One region of the Streptomyces sp. cmx-18-6 genome, then DNA from elsewhere that is predicted to be linked to it. Evidence: riboswitches for the same ligand, from Rfam matches in the RefSeq annotation. Region 1 holds a riboswitch; the other holds the start of a gene.

Region 1 (7,249 bases):
CGAGCCTGCGCATGGCGACCGTGGTCAGCTCGGTGCCCGAGGCGATCAGCGACCGCTCCAGCACCTCCAGGCTCGGCGCGCCGCCCGTGCCCATGATCAGCCGGGAGCCGAACGTGGCGGGGCCCAGCGTGAAGACGTCGTCGGACATGGTCAGCCTCCCTGCACGGCGGTCAGGACCTCGACGCGGTCGCCCTCGCCGAGCGTGGTGGCGGCCCACTGGCCGCGCGGCACGACGCACTCGTTGACGGCGGCGGCGACCCCGGAGGGCGCGGTGGTCAGGGCGGCGACGAGCCGGTCCAGCGCGGTCCCCGCGTCGAGGGTGCGCGGCTCACCGTTGACCAGGACGGATACGGGCGGGTTCATACGGGCTGCTCCTGGAGTACGGGGGTGGCGTCGGCGGACGCGAACCGGCCCGGGGCGAAGGGGCGGGCCACCTCGGGCAGCTCGCCGGTGGTCAGCGCCTGGGCCATCGCGTCGCCGGTGACGGGCGTCAGCAGGACGCCGTTGCGGTGGTGGCCGGTGGCGAGGAGGAGGCCGGGCAGGGCGGTCGGGCCCAGCAGCGGGGCGTTGTCGGGGGACGCGGGGCGCAGACCGGCGCGGGTCTCGGTGAGCGGCAGCTCGGTGATGCCGGGCACCAGTTCGTGGGCGTCGCGCAGCAGCTCGTACACCCCGCCGGCGGTGACGGTGGTGTCCCAGCCCATCTCCTCGCTGGTCGCGCCGACGACCAGCTCGCCGTTCTCGCGCGGTACGAGATAGACGTGGCCGCCCCGGACCACCGCGCGCACGGTACGGCTGAGGAAGGGGGCGTACGCCGGTGGCACGGTGAGCCGCAGGACCTGGCCCTTGACCGGGCGGACCGGCGGCACGACCTCCTCCGGGAGCCCCGCGAGCCGCCCGCTGAGGCTGCCCGCCGCCAGCACGACCTGATCGGCCGCCGACTCCGTACCGTCGCCGAGCACCGCCCCGGCCGCCCGGCCCCCGGTCACGGTGAGCCGCTCCACGGGAGCCCGCCGGAACGTCACCCCGGCCCGTTCGCCGGCGGCCAGCAGCGCGGCGGCCAGCCGGCGCGGGTCCACCTGGTGGTCGCCGTCGACCCGCAGCCCGCCCCGGACGCCCGGGGCGAGCATCGGCTCAAGCCGGCGGCACTCGCGGCCGTTCAGCCAGACCGACTCCAGGCCCGAACGCTCCTGGAGGGCGTGCAGCTCGCGCAGATGCGCCCGGTCGTCGGAGTCCAGCGCGACGGCCAGCGTGCCGCAGGTGCGGAAGCCGGTGTCCAGGCCGCTCGCCGCCTCCAGCTCCGCGACGAACTCCGGATAGCGGGCGGCGGAGGCGAGGTTGAGGCCGAGCAGCATCTCCTCGCCGTAGTGCAGTTCGGTGACGGCGGCCAGCATGCCCGCCGCGACCTGCGCCGCGCCGCCGCCCGGATCGGGATCGGCCACGGTGACGGCCAGCCCGCGCTGGGCCGCCCGCCACGCGGTGACCAGGCCGATGACGCCGCCCCCGATGACCAGGACGTCGGACCCTGAGGTTCTCCCCGAGACGCGCATGGGTGTCCAGCCCCTCCCTTCGCCGGCATGACCCGGATCAGGTTCGTACGGTCGGAGGCCGCCCAGCCTCCCTCTCAGCCCGGTCCGTCCGGGCTCCCGCGAGTGTTCTACCGTGGCCAGCCTAAACCCACCCGCCTTCCGCCCAGCGGGGAGCGCCCAGTGGGAGTCCCAGGAGGGCGGCGGGACGAGCGTGGTGGAGGAGCTTGCCTCCCGTCCCGGGGAGCTCCTTTCCTGACGGTGCGTCAGATGATTAGGGTGGGCGGGTGAGCGAGCAGACGGAACACCACGCGGCCGGGCGGCGGACCCGGAACGCCGTCATCGTCGGAGCGGGCATGGCGGGCGTGCAGACCGCCGTCGCCCTGCGGGAAGCCGGCTTCACCGGCCCCGTGACCCTGATCGGCGCCGAACCCCACCAGCCCTACGACCGGCCGCCGCTGTCCAAGGCGGTGCTGCTGGGCGCGGCCGAGGGCTCCGCCTTCGACGTCGACTTCGAGGCGCTGGACATCACGCTGCGCCTCGGCCTGGACGTCACCGCCCTGCGCGCCGCCCACCACCTGCTGGACACGGCCGAGGGGACCGTCCCGTACGACGTCCTGGTCCTGGCGACCGGCGCGGAGCCCATCACCCTGCCCGGCACGGAAGGCGTCCAGGGCGTCCATCTGCTGCGCACCCTGGACGACGCCGCCCGGCTGCGCCCCGTCCTGCGACGGCGGCACGACGTGGTCGTCGTCGGCGCGGGCTGGATCGGCGCGGAGTTCGCCACCGCCGCCCGCGCCGCGGGGTGCGCGGTCACCGTCGTCGAGGCCGCCGCCCGCCCGCTGGCCGGGACCCTGCCCGCCGAGGTCGCCGCGCCGATGGCCGACTGGTACGCGCAGAGCGGCGCGGAACTCCTCACCGACGCCCGGGTCGAGCGCGTCGAGGAGGGCGCGGTGGTCCTCACGGACGGCCGCACGCTGCCCGCCGGGGCCGTCGTCGTCGGCATCGGCGCGCGCCCCGCCACCGCCTGGCTCGCCGGCTCCGGCGTCGAACGCGGCCCGGACGGCTCGGTCACCGCCGACAGCGCCCTGCGCACCTCGCTGCCCGATGTGTACGCGGTCGGGGACTGCGCCTCCTTCCCCTCCGCCCGCTACGGCGAACGCCTGCTGATCCACCACTGGGACAACGCCCTCCAGGGCCCGCGAACCGTGGCCGCCGCGATCCTCGCCGCCGGGGCGGACGGACCGCTCCCCGTCCACGACCCCGTCCCCTACTTCTGGTCCGAGCAGTTCGGCCGCTTCGTCCAGTACGCCGGCCACCACGCCCACGCCGACACCCTCCTGTGGCGCGGCGACGGCGCGGAGGCCGCCTGGTCGGTGTGCTGGCTGCGCGACGGGGCCCTGGTCGCCGTGCTGGCGGTGGGCCGCCCGCGCGACCTCGCCCAGGGCCGCAGACTCATCGAATCCGGGGCCGTCCTGGACCCCGACCGGGTCGCCGACCCCGCCGTACCCCTGAAGTCCGCCGCCCTGTGACCGCCGGGCCGACCGCGCGAGGAGCGGCCCGGGCGACCCCCGTACGGTCGGCCCGGCTACCGGCTGTCAGTCCCGGATGGCACGCTTGTCCCTGTGACCGAGATTGACGCAAAGACCGATGCTCTCGTCCCCGCCTGGCTCCACCTCCCCGACATCGCGGAAAAGCTCGATGTCGAGGTGACGCGTGTACGGCAGTTGGTCAAGGAAGGCCAGCTCATCGCCGTACGCCGTGGTGAGAACCGGACGCTTCAGGTGCCCGCCGCCTTCATCGACGGCGACAAGGTGGTCAAGGGCCTCTCCGGGACCCTGACCCTCCTGAGGGACGACGGCTATTCCGACGAAGAGATGCTGGAGTGGCTCTTCACTCCCGACCCGACCCTGCCCGGCACCCCCGCGCAGGCGCTGAGCGAGAATCGCGGTACGGAGGTGAAGCGCCGCGCCCAGGCGCTCGCCGTCTGACCGACACGACCGGAAGCGGCGTACGGGCCCCGCGTGCAGCGCGGCCCGTGCCCCGCCACGACCACGGGGGAGCTCCACCATGTCCACGCCTCGCGAGCAGCTGTCCGACGCCCGGCTCTACCTGTGCACGGACGCCCGCAAGAAGCAGGGCGACCTCCCCGCGTTCCTGGACGCCGTGCTCGCCGCCGGCGTCGACATCGTCCAGCTGCGGGACAAGGGCATGGAGGCCGCCGAGGAGCTGGAGCACCTCGCGGTCTTCGCCGACGCCTGCCGCCGGCACGGCAAGCTCCTGGCGGTCAACGACCGCGCCGACGTCGCCCACGCCATCGCCGCCGACGTCCTGCACCTGGGCCAGGGCGACCTGCCGGTGCCCGCCGCCCGCGCGATCATCGGCCCCGACCGGGTGATCGGCCGCTCCACCCACGCCGAGTCCGAGGTCGACGCCGCCGTCGCCCAGGACGGCGTGGACTACTTCTGCACCGGCCCCTGCTGGCCCACCCCCACCAAGCCCGGCCGCCACGCCCCGGGCCTCGGCCTCGTGCGGTACGCCGCCTCCCTGGAGCAGCCGCGCCCCTGGTTCGCCATCGGCGGGATCGACGCGGGGAACGTGGACGAGGTGCTGGAGGCCGGGGCCCGCCGCATAGTCGTCGTCCGGGCGATCACCGGGGCCGACGACCCTGCGGCCGCCACCGCCGACCTGGCGAAGCGGGTCCGGGCGCACGCACTCTGAGCAGCCGTTGCGCGGCGCGCTCCGCGCCCACTGTCCAAGGGGTGGACGACAAACCCGTAAAACAAGACAAAATCGCCCGCTCTGGTTGGGGGAGTGTCCACCCCCTGGTTAACCTCCCCCTATGGCCCTTGGGACACCTTCCACCAGGACGGACCACGCACTCACCGTGCGTGACCTGCTCGCGACCGGCAAGACCTCGTATTCCTTCGAGTTCTGGGCGCCGAAGACCGAGAAGGGCGAGCGCAACCTCTGGAACGCGCTGCGCCGCGTCGAGGCGGTGCGGCCGAGCTTCGTGTCGGTGACGTACGGGGCCGGAGGCTCCACCCGGGCCGGGACGGTGAAGGCGACCCAGCAGATCGCCGCCGACTCCACGCTCACGCCGGTCGCCCACCTCACCGCGGTCAACCACTCGATCGCCGAGCTGCGCAACATGGTCGGGCAGTACGCCGACGCCGGCATCAGGAACATCCTCGCCGTCCGGGGCGACCCGCCGGGCGACCCGATGGGCGAGTGGGTCGAGCACCCGCAGGGCGTGAAGTACGCGGCCGACCTCGTCCGGCTCATCAAGGAGTCCGGCGACTTCTGCGTGGGCGTCGCGGCCTTCCCCGAAATGCATCCGCGCTCCTCGGACCGGGAGACGGACATCGGCCACTTCGTGGACAAGTGCCGTGCCGGGGCCGACTACGCCATCACCCAGATGTTCTTCCGCCCCGAGGACTACCTCCGGATGCGTGACCAGGTGGTCGCCGCCGGTTGCGAAACGCCCGTGATCCCCGAGGTCATGCCGCTCACGAGTGTGAAGCAATTGGAAAAGTTCTCACAGCTCAGCAACGCGACCGTGCCCGAGGCGCTGAAAGAGCGCATCCTCGCGGCCAAGGACGATGCGGCCGCTGTACGCTCCATTGGCATCGAGTTCGCAACGGAGTTCTGCGCGACGCTGCTGTCCGAGGGTGTGCCCGGACTGCACTTCATCACGCTCAACAACTCGACGGCAACGCTCGAAATCTACGAGAATCTCGGACTGCACAAGCAGTCGTGACCGGCCGTACCCGCCCCCGAGCGGCTACGGCCGCAGGGAGGGGGCGGGCGTGGGCTGGACGGTCCTCTACATCGCATTCGGCTTGGTGGCGCTGTGGCTGCTGGGCGAGGTGCTGCTGCAGTACAAGGCGCGGCTGCGCTGGCGGCTCCTGGCCTTCGGCGGCTTCCTCGGCGTCGTCATCGGGGTCCTGCTCGCCTCCGTCCCGGTCATCGTCGTCGGGACGCTCGCCTTCGCCACCGGCCAGACCTATGTGACGCTCTCCTTCCGGCGCGGCTTCTCCACCGGCTGGGCCATCGGCGGCAGCCCGGGGGAGAGCCGCCGTCGCCGTGGCGGCGGTGAGAGCGCGGCCGTCAAGGAACCCACGCTGGAGGTCTCCGGCCTGGAGGTCTCGGACCCCGCCGCCCACCCCGCCTCCGCCCTCGGCTTCGATTCCGGTTTCGACCATGTCGGAGTCCCGGCCGCCGCGGCCGACGCCCCGACCTCCGTGTACGAGCCGCAGCCGCTGCCCGACGACACCGGCCAGTACGGCGTGTACCGCGATTCCGGTTACGGGCCGGACGGGGCCGGTCAGGGAGGCCCGGACCACCAGCGGCACGAGAGCGACCCCTCCGCTCCCGCCGACCAGTCGCAGTTCGCCGCGTACGACGACCCGTACGCCGACTACGGACGGCAGCAGGGCCAGGACGCCTACCCGGGGCCGTACGACTACGGCACCGGTCAGCAGAGCTACGCCGCCTACTCCGACCCGTACATCGGCACCACCAACGGCTCCGCCCCGTACGCCGGTTACGACGCCTACGGCAACGGCGGCGGCTACGACAGCCAGGGCGGTCAGCAGAGCTACGCGGACCCCTACGCCCAGAACTACGACGCGGGGACGCACGCCACGGACGCCTACGCCACCGACACCCCGCCCGGCGGCGTCTGGGTCCCGCAGCAGCGCGACGCCGAGCAGTACCCGCCGATGCCTCCGGAGCAGCCCGCCGAGCCCGCTCCGTACGGCCAGTCCAACGGCAACGGCTACGACACCGGCCAGAACGAGCAGTACCGCTACTGAGGGCGGGGCGGGGCGGCGGCAGACCGGCGCAAGCGCCTACTGCGAGCCGCGGAAGCCGTCGCCCTCCACCACGAGCCCGGCCACCAGCGTCCCCGACATCCCGGCGTGCGCGAGCCCGCCGCCCGGGTGCGACCAGCCGCCCGCCAGATACAGCCCCGGCAGCCGGGTGAGATTGCCGGGGTGCAGATACGCGCCCTGCGCACCGGCCAGCGCGGGCGGCGGCACCGCACCGCCCTCGGCCCCCGTCTCGGCCTCGGTCTCCGCAGGCGTACGGACCTCGGTGTGCAGGATCCGCTCCCGCAGCCCGGGAACGGCCGCCCCCGCCCGCTCCACCAACGCGTCCGCGAACCGCTGCCGCAGCGCCGGGTCCGTCCAGTCCACCGGGCCCCGCGGGGCCACCGTCGCCGTCAGCGTCACCGCCTCGTGCTCCTCGTCCGGGCGGGTCGCCGGGTCGTCGGGGCGCAGCACCGTCACTGTGGGGTGCGCGGCGACCCGGCCCCCGAACACCGCCTCCTGCTCCGCCGCCCCGTCGGCGCTGTGCACCACCGTCCGGTGCACAGCGTCCGCCTCCCGGCCCCCGCGCAGCGACAGCAGCACCGTGAACCGCCCCGGCACCGCCCCCGACCGGACGGTCACGTCGTCCGCGCCCCACACCTGCTGACCCGGCGCCAGCCCGGCGTGCGGCCGGACCCCCAGCACCACCCGGTCCGCCTCGGCCACCTCACCGCCCGTCAGCTCCACGCCCGCCGCCCGGCCGTCCTTCTCCACCACCCGGACCACCTCGGCCCCGAAGACGAACTCCACCTTCCGGGCCACGCACCGCTCGTACACCGCCCGGGCCAGCTCCCGCATCCCGCCCATCACGTACCAGCTGCCGAAGCTCTGCTCCATGTACGGCAGCAGCGCGGC
Region 2 (7,249 bases), on a different contig from region 1:
GAGGGTGAGCGCGGTGGAGGCGAGGGCCTGCCAGGTGGTGAACCAGAGGACGTCGAGGATGTCGGGGCGGGCGAGCACCGTGCCGATGCGCCCGAACTGCCAGTCGCCGTCCGTCTTCAGCCCGCGGCCGACGATCGCGGACACGGGGTAGGCGAAGAAGACGGCGAAGAACGCGACGGGCACGGCCATCAGACCGATCCGCACCGCGGCTCCGCGCTGCCCGCCGCCGCCGGCGGACCGTCGCACGTCTCCGCCGCCGGACCGCCGCCCGCCGCCGGGCTCGGAGTCGGGCCCGGCGGCTTTGGTCGTGCCGCCTACTTCACGACGAGCGAGTGCCACGACTGGACCCACTGCTCACGGTTGGCGGCGATCTTGTCCGGGGCCACCGTAGCCGGCTTGTCGACGGTCTCGCCGAACTCCGTGAAGATCTCCGGCAGCTTCGCGTCCTTCACGACCGGGTTCACGAACATCTTCAGCGGGACGTCCTCCTGGAACGTCTTGCCGATCAGGAAGTCCAGCAGCGCCTTGCCGCCCGCCTCGTTCTTCGCCCCCGTCAGCAGCCCGGCGTACTCGGTCTGCCGGAAGCAGGTGCCGGTGGCGACCCCGGTCGGGGCCTCCTTGGGCCGCGGGTCGGCGTAGAGGACCTCGACGGGCGGGCTGGAGGCGTAACTGACGACCAGGGGCCGGTCCGCGCCGGTCTTCTTTCCGCCCGCCGAGCCCGAGAACTCCTCGTGGTACGCCTCCTCCCAGCCGTCGACGACCTTGACGCCGTTGGCCTTCAGCTTCTTCCAGTACTCCTCGTAACCGTCCTCGCCCTGGGCCGCGACGGTGCCGAGGAGGAAGCCGAGGCCGGGCGAGGAGTTCGCCGCGTTCTCGGTGACGAGGAGGTTCTTGTACGCGGGCTTCAGCAGGTCCTCGAAGGTCTGCGGCGGCGCGAGCTTCTTGTCGGCGAAGTACTTCTTGTCGTAGTTGACGCAGATGTCGCCGGTGTCGACGGGCGTGACGCGGTGTTCCCCGTCCTGCTCGGTGCCGTCCGCGAGCCGGTCGAGGCCCTTGGCCTCGTACGGAATGAAGAGGCCGTTGTCGAGGGCGCGGGAGAGCAGGGTGTTGTCGACGCCGAAGAAGACGTCGCCGCGCGGGGAGCCCTTCGTCAGGATCTCCTGGTTGAGCGCGGCCCCGGCGTCGCCGCTCTTGAGGAGCTCGACGGTGTAGCCGCTCTTCTCGGTGAACTGCTTCAGCACAGCTTCCGAGACGTCGAAGGAGTCGTGGGTGACCAGGGTGACGGTCTTGGAGCCGCCGCCCTTCGACGCGCCGGATCCGGACGGGGAGCCGTCCGAGTCGCCGCAGCCCGCGAGGACGGTGACGCCGAGCGCCGCGGCGAGCGCGGTCGCGGCGTACTTCTTGGTGGTGTTCATGTGATTCCTCCTGGAGGTGACCAGGAAGAGACGCGGCCCCGCCCGCCGCCGGGTCGTACCGGAAGCGGGCAGGGCGCAACAGCTTGAGTAAGGTCCGAACTTCCTACCCGGAATGACCCGGGCGAGGTTCAGAGGGTCTGCGGCCAACCTGTCCTTGGTGCCGCACTCTCAGCGCTGTGGCGCTCCCCTGTCGGAATATGAAGTTGATTTCGGCCCAGGCTACACCGGCGGTTTTCGGCCGGACGGTGTGAGGGTCACCGGCCGCTCCCGGGCCACCGGTGGTCAGCGCTCGGAGGCCGCCAGCTGCCCGCAGGCCCCGTCGATCTCCTGGCCCCGGGTGTCCCGGACGGTGACGGGCACGCCATGGGCCGCGATGGCCTCGACGAACGCCTTCTCGTCCTCGGGCCGCGAGGCGGTCCACTTGGAGCCGGGCGTGGGGTTCAGCGGGATCAGGTTGACGTGCACCCGCTTGCCCTTGAGTAGCCGGCCGAGGAGGTCCCCGCGCCACGCCTGGTCGTTGATGTCCCGGATGAGGGCGTACTCGATGGAGATCCGGCGGCCGGACTTCTCCGCGTACTCCCAGGCGGCGTCCAGCACCTCCCGTACGTTCCACCGGGTGTTCACGGGGACGAGGGTGTCGCGCAGCTCGTCGTCCGGGGCGTGCAGCGAGACGGCGAGACGGCACTTGAAGCCCTCGTCGGCGAAACGCAGCATCGCCGGGACGAGCCCCACGGTGGAGACGGTGATCCCGCGCTGGGACAGGCCGAGGCCGTCCGGCTCGGGGTCGGTGAGCCGGCGGATCGCTCCGACGACGCGGTTGTAGTTGGCGAGCGGCTCGCCCATGCCCATGAAGACGATGTTGGACAGCCGGGCGGGACCGCCGGGCACGTCGCCGTCGCGCAGGGCGCGCATGCCGTCGACGATCTGGTGCACGATCTCGGCGGTCGACAGGTTCCGGTCGAGCCCGGCCTGCCCGGTGGCGCAGAAGGGGCAGTTCATCCCGCAGCCGGCCTGGGAGGAGATGCACATCGTGACGCGCTCGGGGTAGCGCATCAGGACGGACTCCACCAGCGTCCCGTCGTGCAGCTTCCACAGCGTCTTACGGGTGGTGTCGTCGTCGCAGCTGATGTGCCGCACCACGGACATCAGGTCGGGGAACAGCGCCTCGGCGAGCTTCTCCCGGGATCCGGCGGGAATGTTGGTCCACTGCGCCGGGTCGTGCGCGTACCGCGCGAAGTAGTGCTGCGAGAGCTGCTGGGCGCGGAACGGCTTCTCGCCGGTCGCGGCGACCGCTTCCTTGCGCTCGGCGGGCGTGAGGTCGGCGAGGTGCCGCGGGGGCTTCTTGGCTCCGCGGGGCGCGACGAAAGTGAGTTCTCCGGGCTTAGGCATGGTTCATCCAGTGTCGCAGACACGCCGGGGTGCGCCGGGCCGTCGCCGGACCCGCCCATGACAGTCGAATGCGCCCGGGCATCACCGGTATGCGCCGGCCGTGACCGGTGGCCCTCCATCGGCCCCGCCCCCGCGCGTACTCCCCGAACGCTGAAGAGACCTCCAGGGGGCCGGTCCGTTCCTGGAACGCACCGACCCCGCACGCACTCGGGAGTGTACGCACGCCTGGCGCCTTCGTGCGGGACCCACGGCGCCGACGACGGGGTCTTCGGCGCCTGGAGCCCGGGCCGTCGGCGCCGGACAGACGGAGGGGCGGCACTCGGAAAGTGCCGCCCCTCCATTCAGCCGCGCTAAGCAGCTAGACGATGTGCACATGCTCAGTCTCACCGTCCTGGTTGCGTAGCAGCAGGTCGCTGCCACCGTGGAGGCGCTCCTCGATGAACGCGTACACCTGAACCGCGCGGTTGATCACGTCGGTCTTGCTGAGGCCGGTCGCCGCGGTCAGTTTGTTCACCGCGTCGACGGCCGGCGGAACCAGCGTGACCGAATACCTCTCACTCGTCGGAACGTCTGCACCTCGACTGGCGCGTGCCATGACCTACCTCCCGGCTTGGTTACTTGATCTTAACTCGCCGCCCGAAAGTGCACCTGAGCTGCACCTGAGAGACGGGCAGCTACCTCAACTATGCCAGTAGTCGCGCACACGATCCACCTTTCCGGTGCATTTCTCTGCATCTTTACACCGGACTGACGCGCCCTCTGCTAGCTTTGGATGCACCTTGTCGCGGGCCACATGCCCGACGGCAAGGGGTCCCTGAAATGCGCCCCTGCGGGGGTGCACGCACGGCAGCGAGAGAAAGGGCGGTGAGCGCCATGAGGTGACAAGAAGTGGCGGCCGCTGACGGAAGTCGAGTTCTCACGGCGGTCGCGGCATGCACTTGATCGACTCGACACCCCTTCGTAAGCACTGAGAGAGGAGGCGGCATGTGGCGATGGATGCAGCCGGTACCCACCTAGGAAGGCCCTAGGGGTCCGGTGCGTGGAGGAAAAAATGCACCTGCCCGACTCGAATACCGCGCCTCTCGGGGAGAGTGGAGATCTCACCGAAGCCGCCTTCATCACGATCACGACTACGTCGAACGGCCCGTCCATCACAGCCTCGGTGCCCGGCACAGAGGCTGACCGGATGATGACGATGGGAGAGTTCGTCGTCGGCGTGGGTGGAACAGCGGTCGGTCCGTACGTGATGGCCAAAGCGCTCGAAGTGGCAGCCGTTGAGGTGCCGTGGCCTGCGCTGACCATCGTGCTCGTCCTCGCGGCACTGCTGCCGATGGGTGGCCTCTGGCTGACGATCCGTCTCCGGGGTTGACCGAATTTCGCCACCAACCATCTGAGAGCCCTCCGCGTCACGCGGGAGGGCTCTCAGTCATGTGCGCCGTTCGACGGGACGGCCCAGGGGCAGGTCGCAGGGCTCGAGCGGGCCCCGTTCCCGCCCTACGCACTGATCAGGAACCTCAGGCCCGCGGCGTACCGCGGCTCTCCGGACCCCGGCATGGTTCGTTCAGCGGTCGCAGCATACGAGTGAGGGCCCGTCGCCCCGTGGACGACGGACCCTCACTCGTAGAACGTGCAGGTGAACCGTGCTGCGCGGACCTGCGCGGGCGCTCAGCCCGAGCCGACGAACAGCACCAGCAGCAGCCAGACCACCGGCGCGGTCGGCAGCAGCGAGTCGAGCCGGTCCATGATGCCGCCGTGACCGGGGAGCAGGGTGCCCATGTCCTTGATCCCGAGGTCCCGCTTGATCATGGACTCGCCCAGGTCGCCGAGGGTGGCGCTGACGGCGACCGCGAGGCCGAGCAGCAGCCCCTGCCACCAGGCGCCGCCGTCGATCAGGAACTCCATGCACAGCGCGCCCGCGGCCATCGCGAAGGCCACGGCCCCGAGCAGGCCCTCGCGGGTCTTGCCGGGGCTGATGCGGGGGGCGAGCTTGTGGGTGCCGAAGCGCCAGCCGACCGCGTACGCGCCGGTGTCGCTGACGACCGTGAGGACGAGGAAGGTCAGCACCCGCCAGGACCCGTCGTCCGCCGTCAGCATCAGGGCGACGAAGGTGGCCAGGAACGGTACGTAGAACGCGGCGAAGACCCCGGCCGTGACGTCCTTGAGGTATCCCTCCGGCGGCTCGCTCATCCGCCAGACCAGCACCGCCAGAGCGGTCAAGGCCATGGCGACCCAGGCCCCCTCCGCGCCGCGCGCGTAGCCGGCGACGACCATCGCGGCCCCGCCGACTGCCAGCGGAATCAGGGGGGCCTTGATGCCCTTCTGCTCCTGGAGCCGGGAGGTGAGCTCCCAGAGGCCGACGACGACGGCGAGGGCGATCACCCCGACGAAGACGGCCTTCACGACGAACAGCGAGGCGACGATGACGGCGCCGAGCCCGACGCCGACCCCTATGGCGGCGCGCAGATCGCGTCCCGCGCGCTTCTTCTGCGGCGGGGGCGGCAGCGGGGTGGACATGGGCTCCTGCGGCTTCTCGTCACGGAACAGGGGGTCGCTGACGTGCGCGGCGTCCCTGCCCCGGTCGTCGCGGTTCTCTGCGTCTCTACCTGCGTCGGGAAAGTCCGGCACGTTGGGCATGGGCCGAGTCTGCTGGGCTTCATGCACATCGTAGGCGGGACCCGCCGGAGCAGCCCCCATCTCGGGGGCTCCCCGGTAACCGGCTCCCTGCGGTGCGCCCCAGGAAGAGTCGTTCATCAGACTTCGAGCAGCTCGGCTTCCTTGTGCTTGAGCAGCTCGTCCACCTGCGCGACGTACTTCGCGGTGGTGTCGTCGAGCTCCTTCTCGGCGCGGCGCACCTCGTCCTCGCCGGACTCCTTGTCCTTGACGAGCTTGTCGAGGGCTTCCTTGGCCTTGCGGCGGATGGAGCGGATCGAGATCTTGGAGTCCTCGGCCTTGGTCTTGGCGACCTTGATGTACTCCTTGCGGCGGTCCTGGGTGAGCTCGGGGAACGTCACCCGGATGATGTTGCCGTCGTTGCTCGGGTTGACACCGAGGTCGGAGTCACGGATCGCCTGCTCGATGTTGCGCAGCGCGGTCTTGTCGAACGGCGTCACGACGGCCATCCGCGGCTCGGGAACCGAGAACGACGCCAGCTGGTTGATCGGGGTCAGCGCGCCGTAGTAGTCGGCGACGATCTTGTTGAACATCGCCGGGTGCGCACGGCCGGTACGGATCGCGGCGAAGTCTTCTTTCGCGACGACGACGGCCTTCTCCATCTTCTCCTCGGCCTCGAGGAGGATTTCTTCGATCACCACGTGCTCCTGCGTGTCTTGAGCGGGCCCGTCGTCGACGGGCCCTGCGGGTCCTGCGTCGCGTCCTCACCTGCACGGTGTCCGACCGGCAGGCCGTTGTCCATCCTGGGGGGCCGTCAGGCCCGGGTGCTCTCGTCGCTGACGAGCGTGCCGATCTTCTCACCCTTGACGGCACGGGCGATATTGCCCTCGACGGTCAGCTCGAAGACGAGGATCGGGAGCTTGTTGTCGCGGCAGAGCGTGATGGCGGTGGCGTCGGCGACCTTCAGGTCGCGCGTGATCACCTCGCCGTACTCCAGCGCGTCGAACTTCACCGCGTCGGGGTTGGCCTTCGGGTCGGAGTCGTACACCCCGTCCACGCCGTTCTTCCCCATGAGCAGCGCCTCGGCGTCGATCTCCAGGGCACGCTGGGCGGCGGTGGTGTCGGTGGAGAAGTACGGCATGCCCATGCCGGCGCCGAAGATGACCACGCGCCCCTTCTCCAGGTGCCGCACAGCACGGAGCGGGATGTACGGCTCGGCGACCTGCCCCATGGTGATGGCGGTCTGGACGCGCGAGTCGATGCCTTCCTTCTCCAGGAAGTCCTGGAGCGCCAGGCAGTTCATGACGGTGCCGAGCATGCCCATGTAGTCGGACCGGGCCCGGTCCATGCCGCGCTGCTGGAGCTCGGCGCCGCGGAAGAAGTTGCCTCCCCCGATGACCACCGCGATCTCCGCGCCGTCGCGTACGACGGCGGCGATCTCGCGGGCGATGGTGTGCACGACGTCGGGGTCGACGCCGAGGCCGCCGCCACCGGCGAATGCCTCCCCGGAGAGCTTCAGCATGAAGCGCCCGGAAAACGTGCCGTTGTCGCGCTTGTCGTCAGCCTGGATGGCGTCCGCGCCCTTGTCCATGGAAATTCTCCTCGTGCACATACGAAGAAGGCCATTGCCGGTGGGTCTGGTGTCCCTACAGCGGCAATGGCCTCCTCGTCAGATCTGCGGTCGTCCGGCAGAGTGCGGCCGTCGACTGCACCAGACCCTATCGGGTCGAGTGCTGTTCGCCGGACGGACTCAGATGCCGACCTTGATGCGCGAGAAGCGCTTCAGGGTGACACCGGCCTCGTCCAGGACCTTCTGGACGGACTTCTTGGCGTCC

What was found. A riboswitch is a leader RNA that binds a small molecule or an ion and turns the genes downstream of it on or off. The one in region 1 is predicted to bind thiamine pyrophosphate.
Region 2: linked by a shared signal. The riboswitch ahead of ACLJPL_RS11170 (thiamine ABC transporter substrate binding subunit) and the one ahead of thiO (glycine oxidase ThiO) in region 1 are both predicted to bind thiamine pyrophosphate.

Annotation. Positions count from the first base shown of each region.
Region 1 is NZ_JAEBEP010000001.1:98,039-105,287, reverse strand. It holds gene ACLJPL_RS00465 (thiazole synthase) at 1-148, opposite strand, end outside; gene thiS (sulfur carrier protein ThiS) at 151-363, opposite strand; gene thiO (glycine oxidase ThiO) at 360-1,547, opposite strand; TPP riboswitch at 1,545-1,657, opposite strand; gene ACLJPL_RS00450 (NAD(P)/FAD-dependent oxidoreductase) at 1,811-3,055, shown strand; gene ACLJPL_RS00445 (Rv2175c family DNA-binding protein) at 3,149-3,514, shown strand; gene thiE (thiamine phosphate synthase) at 3,594-4,244, shown strand; gene metF (methylenetetrahydrofolate reductase [NAD(P)H]) at 4,366-5,283, shown strand; gene ACLJPL_RS00430 (hypothetical protein) at 5,333-6,340, shown strand; gene ACLJPL_RS00425 (phytoene desaturase family protein) at 6,377-7,249, opposite strand, start outside.
Region 2 is NZ_JAEBEP010000004.1:108,737-115,985, forward strand. It holds gene ACLJPL_RS11165 (ABC transporter permease) at 1-189, opposite strand, end outside; gene ACLJPL_RS11170 (thiamine ABC transporter substrate binding subunit) at 315-1,415, opposite strand; TPP riboswitch at 1,498-1,614, opposite strand; gene rlmN (23S rRNA (adenine(2503)-C(2))-methyltransferase RlmN) at 1,698-2,804, opposite strand; gene ACLJPL_RS11180 (hypothetical protein) at 3,163-3,399, opposite strand; gene ACLJPL_RS11185 (hypothetical protein) at 3,856-4,173, shown strand; gene ACLJPL_RS11190 (phosphatidate cytidylyltransferase) at 4,470-5,555, opposite strand; gene frr (ribosome recycling factor) at 5,555-6,112, opposite strand; gene pyrH (UMP kinase) at 6,229-7,005, opposite strand; gene tsf (translation elongation factor Ts) at 7,165-7,249, opposite strand, start outside.